3 regions of the Chamaesiphon sp. genome follow, and region 2 is predicted to be linked to each of the others. Evidence: riboswitches for the same ligand, from Rfam matches in the RefSeq annotation. Region 2 holds a riboswitch; each other region holds the start of a gene.
The links. Region 2 has a riboswitch for cobalamin ahead of ACEW9J_RS14835 (DUF1636 family protein). Riboswitches for the same ligand answer to the same signal wherever they lie in the genome.
Positions count from the first base shown of each region.

Region 1: it holds a riboswitch for cobalamin, as region 2 does, so the genes downstream of both, ACEW9J_RS07325 (DUF1636 domain-containing protein) here and ACEW9J_RS14835 (DUF1636 family protein) in region 2, are expected to answer to the same signal.
Region 3: it holds a riboswitch for cobalamin, as region 2 does, so the genes downstream of both, cobG (precorrin-3B synthase) here and ACEW9J_RS14835 (DUF1636 family protein) in region 2, are expected to answer to the same signal.

Region 1 covers NZ_JBGSQZ010000103.1:736-3,730, reverse strand. Annotated here, with positions in the region: gene ACEW9J_RS07335 (PEP-CTERM sorting domain-containing protein) at 1-452, shown strand, start outside; gene ACEW9J_RS07330 (sterol desaturase family protein) at 637-1,431, shown strand; cobalamin riboswitch at 1,714-1,863, shown strand; gene ACEW9J_RS07325 (DUF1636 domain-containing protein) at 1,885-2,298, shown strand; gene ACEW9J_RS07320 (hypothetical protein) at 2,285-2,710, shown strand; gene ACEW9J_RS07315 (heme oxygenase (biliverdin-producing)) at 2,837-2,995, opposite strand, start outside.
Region 2 covers NZ_JBGSQZ010000197.1:9,604-12,598, reverse strand. Annotated here, with positions in the region: gene ACEW9J_RS14845 (metallophosphoesterase) at 1-770, opposite strand, end outside; gene ACEW9J_RS14840 (GTP-binding protein) at 767-1,540, opposite strand; cobalamin riboswitch at 1,671-1,821, shown strand; gene ACEW9J_RS14835 (DUF1636 family protein) at 1,856-2,257, shown strand; gene ACEW9J_RS14830 (TonB-dependent receptor) at 2,505-2,995, shown strand, end outside.
Region 3 covers NZ_JBGSQZ010000008.1:17,880-20,874, forward strand. Annotated here, with positions in the region: gene cofH (7,8-didemethyl-8-hydroxy-5-deazariboflavin synthase subunit CofH) at 1-835, shown strand, start outside; gene ACEW9J_RS00485 (hypothetical protein) at 1,240-1,440, opposite strand; cobalamin riboswitch at 1,600-1,733, shown strand; gene cobG (precorrin-3B synthase) at 1,712-2,995, shown strand, end outside.

The sequences.
Region 1 (2,995 bases), on a different contig from region 2:
CCCCGATCTATCAATCAGTGAGTGGTCTGACAGCAGGCAAACAATATGATGTGACGTTTTATCAGGCTGCCGGACAGCAAAGTGGATTTACTGGTCCGACAACCGAAAGATGGCGGGTCGGTTTTGATACGAGCATTCTGACTTACGCAACCACTGGCGCGCAACTCGCAAAGACTCAGCTATCAGCCATAAATATATTTCCAGATACAGCTACGCGGGTAACTGATTGGCAGAAACAGACATTAACATTCACAGCTAATACCACCAGTGATATCTTGACATTTTTGGCAGTTGGTACTCCCGATGGAAGACCACCCTTCTCGCTCTTGTCTGGTGTCTCGGTTTCGCCTACTGCCGTTCCCGAACCTTTTACGATTATCGGTACGATTGTCGGCGGTACAGCAGCTTTACGGTTGAGAAAGAAACTAACTAAATCTACCAAAAATGCCTAAATAAATCCTAAATTGTTAGAACTACTAGCTGTAATTTTCACCTGATAGTTCACTTGAGATCGCTCGTGACGATCGAAACACCATTTGCGATTGAGGTTGCGCCATCGTTAAGCACGACCTCAATTCGATCTGACCAGATTTTTTAACCCAAACTTGGAGACGCTTTGATAACGTGCAGCAGTATTTGTCATCATTAGCGTTAGATATATTTAGATTATGCGCTTGGTTAGTCATCCTCGCGATCGTCTTTATCCCGCTAGAACGGCTTTGCGCCCAGCAAAAACAGCCAGTCTTCCGCAAAGAATTTTTTATCGACTTGGGTTATTACTTCCTCAATAGTCTGCTACCCAAACTGCTGCTAATTCTGCCGATGTCGATCGTGGCTGCGGTAGTACATCAGCTCGAACCCAGTGGAATCTATACTTGGGTAGCAGCTCTACCCTTTCGAGTTCGGTTCGTCCTCGCAATAATCGTCGGCGAATTTGGTGCGTACTGGGGGCATCGCTGGTCGCATGAGATTCCCTGGATGTGGAGGTTTCATGCAGTCCACCATAGCTCGGAAGAGATGGACTGGTTGGTAAATACTCGCGCCCATCCGTTGGATATGTTTTTTGGACGGTTTACGGGCTTACTCCCGCTCTATCTCCTCGGTTTGGCACAACCCACCGCAGATGCAGACATCCTACCAGTGCTATATTCGTTGGTCGGCACCGTCTGGAGTTTCTGGGTTCATGCGAATATGAATTGGCGGTTTGGATTTGTCGAACGAGTGTTGGCTACGCCAGCTTTTCATCATTGGCATCACACGAATGATGGCGCGGAGTATATTAACAAAAACTATGCCGCGATTTTACCCATTATGGATATCCTCTTCGGTTCATTCTATCTCCCAAAACATCGCTGGCCGCAGAAATATGGGATCGAAATGTCGATCGAGCCAAGCTTTACCGGACAACTATTACAACCATTAAAACGGTAGTTATAGCAATCCTAGATGAGAAGCTTAACCCCTAGAAGGCGGACTTTGCATCATGAGCAGAGACTTCAGTCTCTATGCTAACCACAACCCCTTAGTTTAACTCTGCGTTTTCTTGATTATTGCCCCTTTTCCAGAACACAGGCATCCTCAACACCCATTTTTCCCTACATCCGCTGCCAAAATCTTAACCGCCCTGGCGACTATTATACTACATTATTGGGGGTCGATATTTCAGACCAAAGTCTGCGCCAACGATTTTTTGCAAGCGATCGCAGAACCTGTATAATGAAAATTCGATCTGGTTTGAGTAGGGAACAGCTACTCAAAGTAATGGGGAAAGCCTGGTGAAAATCCAGCACTGTCCCGCAACTGTAAATCGTCTGCATCAGCGTCGATTGAGTCAGAATGCCCGCCAGAAGCTACATATCGGTCAATTAACCTACGAGGTATTAGGTGAACCCAGAACATTGTTTATTTGTTTGTACCACTTGCGGTAGTAAGTGGCAAGATGGTCAGCGCGTTGGTACGAGCGAGGGCGAACGCCTACTACAGCAGCTCGAAGCTTTGCACCAAAAGTGGGAGTTAGCGACAGAGTTTCCGATCCAAGCTGTAGGTTGTATGAGTGCCTGTAGTAAGTCCTGTGTGATTTCCTTTGCGGCGGCGGGGAAGCATACATATCTGTTTGGTGATATTCCGACCAACGATCCGAATATCCCGTTGAGCAATATCCTCGACTGTGCTGAAAAATACTATCAGCATTCCACTGGAGTATTACCTTGGGGAGAACGTCCCGCACCGCTCAAACAAGGCATCCTCGCCAAAATTCCGCCCCTCACTACCCCCACTCGTACCCATGCGGCACTATAATCGCTCCCGCCGCGCCAATTTGTTTACCCAAAACTTGCTGTGGATTGGCTATCAGGCTTGGCAAGGTTATCTAAATCTCGATAGAGGGGCAGTAGTCATCAGTAGCGAAGTGGATCTCCTGGACGATTCTGACCGCCACTGGGGAGACAATCTCGAACCCAGTCTTAATTTTCGCTATATCCCTCAGGCGCAATTGTCTATCTACTTACAAGAGTGGCTGGTACAGACTCCAGCGATCGATCCCATTTTAGCTGCTGTCGCTAATTATCAGCCGCAGACTGAGCTAATTTTTGCGATCGAGTCTAGCTCTCTCGATCTCGGCTGGTGTCAACGCCTAAAAATTTCGCCTCCAGACTGTTATCAACAGATCTGTCGGCGATGGAGTGAGTTTGAATTAGGGGTTAGGGGTTAGGCTTTAGGCTTTAGGCTTTAGGCTTTAGGCTTTAGGTTTTAGGGACAAGGGGCTAGGAACTATAATTAGTTCTTAGTCCCTTCACTTTACTAGCTCTCAGTCTCCCAATCCCCCAATCCCCCAGTCTTACTCGGCTGTAGCTAGTTCGTTATTGTTGCGATTGCGTTTGCGAGTTAGAAGGTTGAATAATTGGATACCGATCGCTTTAATGAGATTACCTTCTAATTCAGTGAACATAATCATGTTCATCCCAAATGCTGCGTTAGCCTCTTCGACGACTTCATC
Region 2 (2,995 bases):
GCATATTCCAAACCCTGAGCCAGTCGCCATGCAAAAATAGCGGGTAGCCCATTATCGATAATCGCCTGACAAGTAAGCTGGTAATCATATTCCACCTCTCGCAGCGTGGTTAATTTATCGTCCGTGTCATAAATTACATAAGTTGCATTCGGACGACCGTGACGTGGTTCGCCGACAGAACCCGCATTGATAATCTGCTTGAGTGTTGCGGTAAATTGCTTAGTCGAACTTCCTTCTGGCTGTTGAACTTTTACAGCCAATTGTCCAGCATCCAGCGTCCGCACATAGGGAACATGAGTATGCCCGCAAAACAGGACATCTGCACCAGTCGCCATCACCCGTTCTAATGCAGTAAAAGCATTGACTTCCGGCATCAAATACTCATGTTGATTGTGAGGACTACCATGTACGAAGCAAAGATTCTCCTCGCGTAAGCTTAAAGGCAGTTGCGCCAGATATTCGCGCACTTCGGGATGAATTTGGTCATTCGTCCATTCATGTGCTTTCTTGCCCCGTTTCTCTGCCAAAATCGATGGATAACTGCATTCGCAAGCATTCAAACCTTCGACGATATCTTCATCCCAACAACCTTGAACGGTGGGGATATCTAGAGAGCGAATCATCTCTACTACAGCATTCGGATGAGGGCCATAACCGACTAAATCGCCCAGACAAAAGATTTTATCTGCCCGTTGTTTATCGATGTCTGACAATACCGCATTCAAAGCTTCATAGTTACCATGAATGCAAGACATTACTGCTATTTTCATACTGCTACTTCTTCCGGTGATTCGACTTCTAATTGGGATTTAATTTGTGCTTGATAATAAGCCAGGGCGTTATCATCTAAACCGCAGTCTTCTAGTGTTTCCATAATTAGCTGAGGTTGCAAATTATTTCCCACAACTTCCAATCCACTAAATCGGGTCGGTCTGCCTGCCAAGACTGGCGGTAACGGCAGTTCAAAATAAGTACAATCGGGAAAACCGACGCCAAAGCTAAAATAAAACGATCGACCATCAACGATCTCGAAAATACCTTTAGCCCTGGCAACTTCACCATAAGCTCCCTGAATTAATTCATCCCATAATATATTTAAACTAGCTGGATCTAGTACTTCTCCCGTCAATCCCCAGCGCGGAGAGGCAGTTAGCGCGACATTCTTTTCGGTGACTTCACTGATAAGAGTTTGAGTCGCCCAATCGTGATATTCACTCTCAATTAAACCCTTTGGAACGATCGCAATTCGTTGACAAGATTCGATATCTACAGGTAATTGCAGTGAGGCTAGATCGAGTTGCGGCGCAATCTCAACATATAGCGGTTGGATCTCGGCTAACTGTGTCCAGGATGCCCCAGCCGAGATCGGTTTGACGTGGGGACATGTCGCTGTAATATAGGTCAGATCGATCGGGGTAGCATCTGCACCCAGACAGATATAAGCACTAGGTTCGGTGCTGGTAGTCAGTTGTTGGTGAATCCAGGTAGTTTTGCCAGAACCGCATGGCCCTGTCACTAGGTAGATGGGATGCCGATCCATGAACTGCGAAGATGAATGGAAACATGTATAGCATATCACAAATAGCAAGAATGATAATCATTCTTGCTAAATTAATTCAGTTTGCAAATAATTATCATTAACTCGCAACAGATTTGATAACCTATGGTACTGTGTTGAGAGTAGATTCGGTTTCGATCGAGATTATCGATCGAAAGTAAAGGGGAAAGTTTGGTGCAAACCCAACGCTGTCCCGCAACTGTGTTTCGATTACCTGGGGTAGTCGATTAGTCAGAACACCCGCCGATATCGATATGTCCCGACTTATATTCTGCGAGGCACAGAGGGGAAAATATTATGGATGACAAACACACAATTTTCGTGTGTCAATCTTGCGCTGGCAATTGGCAAAACGGCAGAGAAGTAGGCAACAGCGGCGGTTATTTACTCCATCAAGAGTTGACGGCTCGATTAGCTACAAGCCCGTTGACGGAAGACTTTGAGGTCAAAGCAGTTAAATGTATGGGCGCGTGCAGTCGTCCCTGTGTCGTTGCTTTTGCGGCGGCTGGTAAATCTACTTATCTATTTGGAGATCTAGATGGTACTTCTTTAGCTGAGGTATCTCAGTCAATTTTGGAGTGTGCTAGTCTCTATCGTCGCCAACCAGACGGCGCAATGAAGTGGTCGGAACGTCCCGAACGACTCAGAAAAGGCGTAATTGGGATCGTTCCTAGTATCGAACTCCCAGTGAGTATTTAATCAAAATCGATCGTCGTGGTGCTGTCTAGGTATAGATAATGCTTGTCACTGGCAGTCACCCCAAGTTAGTTACTAGAGGTTTAGTGGGACTTTTAGTAAAAATTTTTAGCAACTATTTTTAGAGCGAGCGATTTGTGGCTTTGATGATATATTATGGGAATGATTATCATTCTCTTAAATCCATTCGATCGAGATCGACTCGCAAAACTCGCAAAATTAGCAGTAATCCTCTCAGATAAACAGATCCATGTCCGTTAAAAATATCAAGTATCTCAGATCGATCAAAATCCTCATCATTGCTGTAGCACTAGGATTGGGTTTGGATGCCAAGCAATCTAGCCTAGCTCAACAAGCCCCCACGCCACAACCAGAAACAGCCCCAGCCAAAGCTGAAGAGTTAGAAATCAACGTCTACGGCGATAGGTTATTGAGTAAACCCATCTATTCCCCATTCCGCAAAGAAGGGACGCTCAAAGACTCTACCCGCCCAGCTTACGTCATTAATAAGGACGAAATTAAAGCGCAAGGAGCCAGAACAGTTAAAGAAGCACTTCAATCATTACCAGGTATTTTGGGGGGTGGCACAGTCGGAACCGAAGTAAATGCCCTCAGCGGTCAATTTATTCGGGGCAGCAATAGGGAACAGGTGTTAATCTTATTAGATGGTCGCCCGATTAATAACTTGGGATCTGGAGCTTTCGATATCAGTGAATTTTCGACGAGTATAGTCGAGCGCAT
Region 3 (2,995 bases), on a different contig from region 2:
AGATGCAGTCGCGCTGTCGGCGACAGAAATCTGTATGCAGGGGGGATTGCATCCAGGGGCGAAAATTAACGGTCGATCGCTGACTTATTATGTAGAGTTAGTCACCGCGATTAAAACCACTTTTCCCCAACTTCATCTGCACGCTTTTTCGCCGCAGGAAGTCGAGTTTATCGCTCGTCAAGATGGGGTGAGCTATGCAGATACGATCGTTGCCTTACAAAAAGCTGGCGTAGGATCGATGCCAGGTACGGCGGCGGAAGTCTTGGATGATACAGTACGGCGGGTGATTTGTCCTGAAAAGATCGATAGTGCTACGTGGATTGAAATCGTTACCACCGCTCATCGATTGGGGATGCCGACTACTAGTACCATGTTAGCTGGACATATCGAAACACCCAGCCAGCAGATCGCTCATTTAGAGCAGTTAAAACAGATTCAACAACACGCAATTAAATACAATTACCCTACCCGAATCACTGAATTTATCATCCTCCCCTTTGTGGGAGAATCAGCACCCACACCTCTCCGCAGTCGCGTCGGACGAGATCAGCCGATTTTAGCCGATAATTTATTATTAACGGCGATCGCGCGAATTTTCCTCGGTAACTATATTCCCAATCATCAACCCAGTTGGGTCAAGTTGGGTCTAGAAGGCGCGAAAACTGCTCTTACTTGGGGGTGTAATGATTTGGGTGGGACGTTGATGGAGGAGCATATTACGACGATGGCGGGAGCTAAGGGCGGGACGTGTTTGTCGGTGGAGGATTTGCAAGGTGCGATTCGGGCGATCGATCGACAGGATCGGCAACGCAGTACTTTGTATGAATTAATTTAGGTGATTGAGTAATAAGTAATAAGTAATGATTTCGTTGTCGATCCAGGGACTCAAACTCCGTATCAAAAACTAGCGCATGTAGCAATCTTAAATGAAAAGCTAGGTTGATGTAGGGTGTGTTAGGCGCAAGCCGTAACGCACCAATATTTAACCTGAGTGTCTCGTTCCGAGCAACTGAGCCGACATAAATGTCGTCTAATGAATGAAAGAAACTTTGGTTGGGTGTGTTGGGTTTCGCCTTGCTCTACCCAACCTACAGATCCGTGTACTGATTTAAAATGCTGCTATTTTAGATACTCCCTTCCCACTCAATCGAGAGACATCACCATTCACCATTCACCCCCTACACCAGATGTCTAATTTGACACTAGGAAGGGAGTAGTTAGAAAGTTTTGCTTGACAAATTATCGACGTACTTGTTGAAGAGCTTGTAAGTGGCAGAGGAGCGTTTCAACCTCGGCTTGAAGTTCGAGGAATTTTTCTTGTCGATCGACTGGATATACTTTAGTCAATTTAGTAACTTGCTGTTCGTGCTCTGAGGTAGCAGATCTAACCGACACGCCAATGGCGGTTTGAGCAACTATGGTTAGTGGGCTGGGGGACATAGCTTTGGATGGTTATTTATACTGACTCACACACAAGGCAATTGTAGCCTGAATTCGACTGTTCTGGAATCGGATGTAGAGTCCAAACTGCCTACCGGAAAATGTGAATTTAATGTTTGTGACGGGGCGATAGTGGGATTGTTCCGATCTGGTCAGGGCAACGAGTCACCATCTCATGTTAGATTGGTCTAGCTGAGGATCGGGGAAGTCTGGTGAAAATCCAGGGCTGTGCCGCAACTGTGATGGAGCGAACGCTTCGAGTCAGAATACCGTGCCTGAGTGTACCGCAGGCGGTACTCTAATCTACTATTCCCTGCGTCGCATCGGGAAGGAGTTACATTCAGTGTCCGTTGAAAGGTCGATCTGTCCAGATATTTACCATCCTGCGATCGCTCGTGATGGTTTGTTGACGCGGTTACGAATTCCAGGTGGAGTGTTAAATGAGTCTCAGTGTCTGACGATCGCGAGTCTACTAGAGTCACTCAGCTTAGAGTATATTCAAGTTACCAATCGCGCGAATTTGCAACTGCGATCGCTAGCCAAAGATCTCGATCGAGAGTTACTAAGTAAATTAGCAGACTGTGGTTTGGCGGCGGGTAATAGTGCTGTCGATGGCATCCGCAATATTATGATTAGCCCGACTGCGGGAATTGACTCGCAGGAGTCGATCGATGTGCGTCCATTGGCTGATGCTTGGCATGAATATCTCACCGAGCATCCCGAATTGGGAGTGTTGTCGAGTAAATTTAGTGTGGGTTTCGATGGTGGTGGAAGTGTGGGGATTGTCGATCGACCTAATGATATTACGCTGTTAGCTGTTGGAAGTCGCGAGTTTAGTCTCTATTTAGGGATGAGAGAAAGAGGCGATCCACCGCTACCTGTAGATGTCAGATTAGACTCGGATGAATGTGTGCCGATGTTGGCGGCGATTGCTCAAAGTTATCGACGCGGGAGCGAAGTATTAGGTGGGGATGCACGTCGAAAACCACGGCTGCGGGATGCGATCGGGCACTACGGATTGACAGGTTTTGGGGAAGTAGTCCAACGAGAATTCGGTACTTCCAGGCGTTTTGTTTTTAAAAACCTCGATCTAAAGCGGTTCTCTACGGAAAATGGCGATGTTGCACAGACACAATCTAGATTGAGCGATCGTCATTTAGGCGTACATCAGCAATGCCAATCGGATTGCTACTATTTGGGAGTGGTGTTGCCGTTGGGACGATGGAGTGGATCGCAAGTGCGGGGTGTTGGGAGCATCGCCGCTCGGTATGGGAGTGGGCAGATCCGCTTAACTCCCTGGCAAAATCTGATTATCCCCGATGTCCAGGCGATCGATCTGGCGAGGGTGCAGGGATTAATTAACGATTTAAGCTTGGTGACAACAGCCAATCATCCCAGTAGTTTATTAAGAGCCTGTGCGGGTGCAACTGGTTGTCAGTTTAGCGCGACAGATACTCAACGGGATGCGATCGCCCTGTCGGAGTATTTAGCCGCTAACTTTACACTCGATCGACCATTGAATATCCATTTCAGCGGTTGCGATAAATCCTGCGCC